DNA from 2 places in the Terrabacter aeriphilus genome. Region 2 is predicted to be linked to the other one. Evidence: predicted binding sites of a transcription regulator. Region 2 holds the regulator's gene; the other holds the start of a gene.
What was found. The regulator Rex, encoded in region 2, represses fermentation and respiration genes when NADH is low (regulators of the CRP and FNR family bind a similar motif). The targets are predictions, from matches to a motif close to CTTGTGAANNNNTTCACAAG.

Region 1: the regulator Rex is predicted to act here: its motif matches at 1,105-1,124, upstream of ABD979_RS05165 (geranylgeranyl reductase family protein).

Annotation. Positions count from the first base shown of each region.
Region 1 is NZ_BAABIW010000009.1:7,850-11,251, reverse strand. Features, by position in the region: gene ABD979_RS05165 (geranylgeranyl reductase family protein) at 1-1,080, opposite strand, end outside; gene ABD979_RS05160 (demethylmenaquinone methyltransferase) at 1,289-1,981, opposite strand; gene ABD979_RS05155 (isochorismate synthase) at 2,067-3,362, shown strand; gene menD (2-succinyl-5-enolpyruvyl-6-hydroxy-3-cyclohexene-1-carboxylate synthase) at 3,376-3,402, shown strand, end outside.
Region 2 is NZ_BAABIW010000018.1:255,723-259,124, reverse strand. Features, by position in the region: gene hemA (glutamyl-tRNA reductase) at 1-949, opposite strand, end outside; gene ABD979_RS15090 (redox-sensing transcriptional repressor Rex) at 946-1,629, opposite strand; gene ABD979_RS15085 (glutaredoxin family protein) at 1,774-2,034, opposite strand; gene ABD979_RS15080 (RNA polymerase sigma factor) at 2,020-3,003, shown strand; gene ABD979_RS15075 (DUF5667 domain-containing protein) at 3,202-3,402, shown strand, end outside.

The DNA.
Region 1 (3,402 bases), on a different contig from region 2:
GACCCGCTCGCGGGCCGCGTCGCCCGGGCGTGCCATCGCCTGGGCGACGAGCTCTGCACCGAGGCGCGCGGCCTCGAGCGCGTAGTCGATGCCCTCACCGTTGAAGGGGTTGACCATGCCGCCCGAGTCGCCGACGAGCAGCAGGCCGTCGGCGTAGAGGGGCGTGCGGTTGAAGCCCATCGGCAGGGCGGCGCCGCGGATCGGACCGGCCGACTCGTCGTGCTCGAGCTGCCACTCCGGGGAGATGTCCTCGACCCAGCGCCGCATGACGTCCTTGTAGTCCGTCCTCTGGAAGGCCGACGTCGTGTCGAGCGTGCCGAGGCCGACGTTGGTGCGGCCGTCCTCGAGCGGGAAGAGCCAGCCGTAGCCCGGCATGAGGATGCGGTTGCCGGCGTCGTCGCGGCTCCACAGCTCGAGGTGGCTCTCGAGGTAGTCGTCGCGCTTCGGCGTCGTGTAGTACGCCCGGACGGCCACGCCCATGACGCGGTCCTCGCGCTTGGGGCGGCCGACCGCCGTGGCGAGGCGCGAGGACACGCCGTCGCTCGCGACGACGACGGGCGCGCGGTAGGTCACCGTCTCGCCCGTGGCCCGGCCGCTCTCGTCGAGGCGCTTGGCGCTGACGCCGGTGACCCGGCCGGAGGCGTCGCGCAGCGGCGCGGTGACGCTCGTGCGCTCGTGGAGCAGGGCGCCGCGGCTTTCGGCGTGACGGGCCAGGGACTCGTCGAGCTGGGCGCGCGTGCGGACCATGCCGTAGCCGGGGAAGGCGTCGGACTCGGGCCAGTCGAGCTGCAGGGTGTGCCCGCCGCCCTTGATCCGCAGGCCCTTGGTGCGCTGCCAGCCGGTCGTGTCGACGCCGAGGGAGATCAGCTCCTTCGTCGCGCGCGGGGTCAGGCCGTCGCCGCAGATCTTGTCGCGCGGGAAGGCCGACTTCTCGAGGAGCACGACGTCGAGGCCGTGGTCGGCGAGGTAGGCCGCCGTCGCGCTGCCACCCGGACCGGCGCCGACGACGATGACGTCGGCCCGTTCGACGGGTGCAGCACCAGACCCCGAGGGGCTGGGCGCGACGCTCGAACTGGTCATGTCTCCCTGCACGCTTCCGAACCGCTTGTGAAGATCTTCACGAACTATCGGCCGAGTCTATTCCCGAGATTTCGCGCTTGTCAGATAAGGCATGCCTAACCCTGAACACCCGATCACCGTCGAGGGGCCACCTCGTGCGGGTCGCACCGCATCGAGAGGCCACCGTCTGCGGCGACGACGGCACCCGGCACACGGGCTCGGGGTGGGCTCAGCGCTTCGTCGCGTGGTGCAGCGCGACGACGCCGCCCGTGAGGTTGGTCCAGCCGACCTGCTGCCAGCCCGCGGACTCGATGACGCGCGCGAGCTCGCCCTGCGGCGGCCACGCGCGGATCGACTCGGCGAGGTAGACGTAGGACTCGGGGTTGCTCGACGTGCGGCGGGCCACCGGCGGCAGCGCGCGCATGAGGTAGTTCGTGTAGACGGTGCGGAAGAGCGCGTTGACCGGCTGGCTGAACTCGCACACGAGGAGGCGACCGCCCGGCCTGGTCACGCGGAGGAACTCGCGCAGGGCCAGGTCGGTGTCGGCGACGTTGCGCAGGCCGAAGCTCATCGTCACGACGTCGAAGCTCTCGTCGGCGAAGGGCAGGCGCATGGCGTCGGCGGCCGTGAAGGCCATGTCGGGCCGCCGGCGACGGCCGACGCGCAGCATGCCGAGCGAGAAGTCGGCCGGCACGACCTCGATCTCACGGTCGGCCCACGGCTCGCTCGAGGTGCCGGTGCCGGCCGCGATGTCGAGGATCCGCTCCCCCGGCTTCGCGTCGACGGCCTTGACGACGGCGCGGCGCCACAGCCGGTCCTGCCCGAGCGAGAGCACGTCGTTGGTGACGTCGTACTTCTCGGCGACGGTGTCGAACATCGACGCGACGTCGACCGGCTTCTTGTCCAGCTGCGCACGGCTCATGCGCTCATCCTCGCACCCGCGCACGGTGGGCGCCCCGGACGGTCGCGGCGGGGCGGCGCGGGCCCGCGCCGTAGAGTTGCAACCGATGTCCACGCTTCCCGCCACCGAAGCGCCGTCCCCCGCGCCGGGGCCGACGGTCGTCGTCCGCACCGTGCCGCTCGACACGACGGACCCCCTGCTCTCGCACCTGCCCGCCGACCACCGGCCCGACGACCTGCTCTCGTGGGTGCGTCGGGGCGAGGGCATCGTCGGCTGGGGCACCGCGCTGTCGTTCGAGTCGCGCGGCCCGGACCGGTTCGCGGCCGCCGAGACGTGGTGGCGCGAGGTCGCCCGGCACGCAGTGGTGCGCGACGACGTGGGCCGACCCGGCACGGGCCTCGTCTGCTTCGGCTCCTTCCCCTTCGCGGCCGACTCGGCCGAGCCCGCGCGGCTCGTCGTGCCCTCCACGATCGTCGGGCGCCGCGACGGCCAGACCTGGCTCACCACGGTCTCGCTCGACCCGCAGCTGACGTTGCTCGAGACGCCCTCCGTGGCAAGCGATCCCGAGCCTCCCGGCGACGTGGCCTTCTCGGACGGCGACGTCTCGCCGGCCGACTACGCGCACGCCGTCGCCGAGGCCGTCGGGCGGATCGCGGCCGGGGAGGTCGACAAGGTCGTGCTCGCCCGCGACCTCGTCGCGACGGCATCCGGCCCCATCGACCCCCGCTGGCTGCTGCGCCGGCTCGCGGAGCGCTACGAGAACACCTGGGTCTTCGCCGTCGCCGGGCTCGTGGGCGCGACGCCCGAGCTGCTCGTGCGCCGCGACCAGGGGCTCATCACCTCGCGCGTGCTCGCCGGCACGATCCGGCGCACCGGCGACGACGCCAAGGACCTCGCCCTCGCCGCGTCGCTGGCCCGGTCGTCGAAGGACCTCGAGGAGCACGAGTACGCGGTGCGCTCCGTCGCGGAGGCCCTCGCCCCGCACTGCTCGTCGATGAACGTGCCCGAGGCACCCTTCGTGCTGCACCTGCCCAACGTCATGCACCTCGCGACCGACGTCGCCGCCGTGAGCGCCGACGACGCGTCGTCGCTCACCCTCGCGGCGTCGCTGCACCCGTCCGCCGCCGTGGGCGGCACCCCCACCGCCCGCGCCGTCGAGCTCATCGGCGAGCTCGAGCACATGGACCGGGGCCGCTACGCCGGTCCCGTCGGCTGGATGGACGCCCAGGGCGACGGCGCCTGGGGCATCGCCCTGCGCAGCGGCGCCCTCGACCCCGCCGACCCCTCGCAGATCACCCTGTATGCCGGCTGCGGCATCGTCGCGGGCTCGGACCCCGAGTCGGAGGTCGCCGAGTCGATCGCCAAGCTCATCCCGATGCGCGACGCGCTGGCGAGCGAGTGACGGGTCGGCTGCCATGACCTCCCGCCGCAGCGCTCCCGAG
Region 2 (3,402 bases):
GGCGGCCCCAGCTGTCGGCCGGCTCGACGTCGCGCGGCAGCGCGAGGTCGACGACGACCTGCGGGCGGCCGCCGCGGCGCGCTGCGCTCTCGGCGAGCATCCCGGCCGTGATGACGTGGCCGACGGCCCCGGTGCAGGTGATGACGAGGTCGCTCGCGGCGAGCACGTCGGGCAGCGCGTGCCACGGCCGGGCCTGCCCGGAGGTCGCGGCCGCGAGGCGCTCGGCCCGCTCGGGCGTGCGGTTGACGATGGTCAGGGAGTCGACGCCGGCGCGGTGCACCGTCGCCGCGGCGAGCCCGCTCATTCCCCCGGCACCGACGACGGCGGCGCCCACCCCGGCGAGGGGCCCGAGCACGGCGCTCGCCTCCTCGAGGGCGATCTGCACGAGCGACACGCTGTGCTGGTCGATGTCGGTCTCGGTGTGCGCGCGCTTGCCGACGCGCAGGGCGCCCTGGAAGAGCGCGTTGAGCGACTCCCCCACCTGGCCGCGCTGCTGCGAGGCCGCGAGCGCGTCGCGCATCTGGCCGAGGATCTGCGCCTCGCCGACGGCCATCGAGTCGAGCCCGCACGCCACGGTGAAGGTGTGCGCGACGGCCGCGTCGTCGTAGCGGACGTAGAGGTGGTCGGCGAGCGCCTCGGCCCGGGCGGCCAGGGCCGCGCTCGGGTCACCGGGCGGCAGGTCGGCCAGGGGGCGCGTGCCCTCGGCCGGCTCGATGCCGGCGGCGAGCGCGAGGGACTCGCCGATGGCCGCCACCGCGGGGTGGAAGGCGGGAACGGCGGCATACACCTCGAGCCGGTTGCACGTGGAGAGCACGACGGCCTCGCTCGCGGTCGCCGAGGAGAGCACGGAGGCGGCGATGGCGCGGCTCGCGTCGGGGTGCTCCGCGAGCGCCTCGAGCACCGACAGCGGGGCGGTGTGGTGCGACAGGCCGATGACGAGCAGGCTCATGAGCTGGCCACCGCCTCCCGGAGGTGGCCCGCGGCGAGCGACTTGCGCTGCGCGTGGAAGGCGAGGATCTGCAGCTCGGTCGAGAGGTCGACCCGACGCACGTCGACGCCCTCGGGGACCGAGAGCACGGCCGGCGCGAAGTTGAGGATGGAGCTGATGCCGGCGCCCACGAGCGCGTCACAGACGGCCTGCGCGGCCGGCGCGGGCGTCGCGATGACGCCGATGGCGATGGCCTCGACGGCGTGGTGCGCGGGCAGCTCGGCGAGCGGGCGGATCGGCACGCCGACGACGAGCTCGTCGGCGAGCTGGGGGTCGTCGTCGTAGAGCCCGACGATGCGGAACCCCTTGGTGACGAAGCCGGAGTACGACGCGAGGGCGTGACCGAGGTTGCCCATCCCGACGATGGCCACGGGCCAGTCCTCGGTGAGCCCGAGGGCGCGCGAGATCTCGAGGGCGAGCGTCTCGACGTCGTAGCCGACGCCGCGGACCCCGTAGGAGCCGAGGTGGCTGAGGTCCTTGCGCAGCTGGGCCGAGCGGACGCCGACCTCGGCGGCAAGCTCTTCGGACGAGACCGACAGGACGCCGTCCTCAGCGAGGCGCGAGAGCGTCCGGAGGTACTCGGGAAGCCGCGCGACGGTTGCGTCGGGGATCTCTCGACGCAGTGCAGGGTCGGCGGACACGCTTGCTCACCGGCTCCTCTCAGCGAGGCGTTCGAAACGAACGCGGAGCACGTGGGGACTCGATCAGGCTAGACGTTTGTGAAGGCATGCACAAAGTTGACGGGAGGGCGTCTACCACGGCATGGGGCGGGCCACGGAGGCAGGTCACCCCAGCGCGGCTCGGAGCCGCGCCTCGTCGACTCGCCAGAAGTCGTGCCGTCGCCCGTCGACGAAGGTGACGGGGATCTGCTCCGCGTAGCGCCGCAGCAGCTCGGGGTCGTCGTCGACCGAGCGCTCCTCCCACGCGACGCCGAGCTCGCGCGTCACCCGCTCGACGACGACGCGCGCGTCGTCGCACAGGTGGCAGCCCGGCCGTCCGAGCAGCACGACCCGGGGGGTCGCGGCGCCGTCGTGCTCGATCGTCATGCCCACCACTGTAGGACGGCGCAGCCGCCGCGCGAGCCCTCTCGACCCGCCCCGCCGGCTCCCGCAGCCCGTGGTCCACGTGGTGAGCGCCACGTCGCCCGGCTCCCATCGGGCGCCGGCTTCCGCCAGACTGTCGACCGATGCGCGCGAGGACGTCGGCCCCCCCGACAACGCCCTGCCCCGGGAGCGTCCCCGGCCGCGGCGTGGGCGCCGCCTACCCCTGCACCGGCCACCCCCGCACTGGCCACCCCCGCACTGGCCACCCCCGCGCCCTCACGCGCGGCGCCCGGCCGGCGCGCGGCGCCCAGCTGGCGCGCGGCGTTCGACGCGCTCTGGGCCGCGGTCGCCGACGAGGGCACGCTCACCGGCGGCACCGGGCGGGGTGCGGGCCGCGGCCGGCCGGGCGAGCGCGACGCCGCCGAGCAGGCGCGCCTCGCGGCGCTCGTCGAGCTGGCCCAGGGCGGCGACACGGAGGCGTTCGCCCAGCTCTACGACGCCTACGTCGACACCGTCTTCCGCTACGTCCTCGTGCGCGTCGCACACCGAGCGCTCGCCGAGGACCTCACGTCCGAGACCTTCCTGCGCGCCCTGCGCCGCATCGACTCCTTCAGCTGGCAGGGCAAGGACATCGCGGCGTGGTTCGTCACCATCGCGCGCAACCTCATCGCCGACCACGTGAAGTCGGCGCGCTTCCGCTTCGAGGTGACGACGGCCGACATGCGCGACGCCGACGAGCGCGTCGACGCCCCCGACGACGAGGTGCTGACGCGGCTGCGCGACGAGCGGCTCGTGGCGGCCATCCGGACCCTCGGCCCCGACCAGGCCGAGTGCGTGACGCTGCGCTTCCTGCAGGGCCTCAGCCTGGCCGAGACCGCCGCCGTGCTCGGCAGGTCCGAGGGCGCGGTCAAGCAGCTGCAGCTCCGCGCCGTGCGCGCCCTGCGCCACGAGCTGGAGGGGGTGGCGCTGTGAGCCCGCGCCCCGTCGCCCGCGGCCGTATGCCGGGTGCCCCCACCGCGCGTAACCTCCCCGGTCGCCGCCTCGTTCTCAGCGTGCCGGGGGGGGCGACCGTGCGGGCCGCGCGGGCCGTCGGATCCCGCCGCCCACCTGACCCGCAGCACCTGACACACCCGAACACCCGACCGGCCCGACCCGGACGCAGGAGGAGCCATGGACCTCGGCCGCAGCGCCGACGCCGAGCTGCTCCAGCGCGCCCTCGACGGTGAGGCGGTCGGCGACCCCGGCATCCTCGAGCTCGTGACGGTGCTGCACGCGGTGACGGCCGTCGAGCAGGCCGGGCTCGCCCCGCGCCCGGCGTTCGTCGCCGACCTGCGCGCGCGGCTGCTCGAGGAGGGTGCGTCGCCCGCCGTG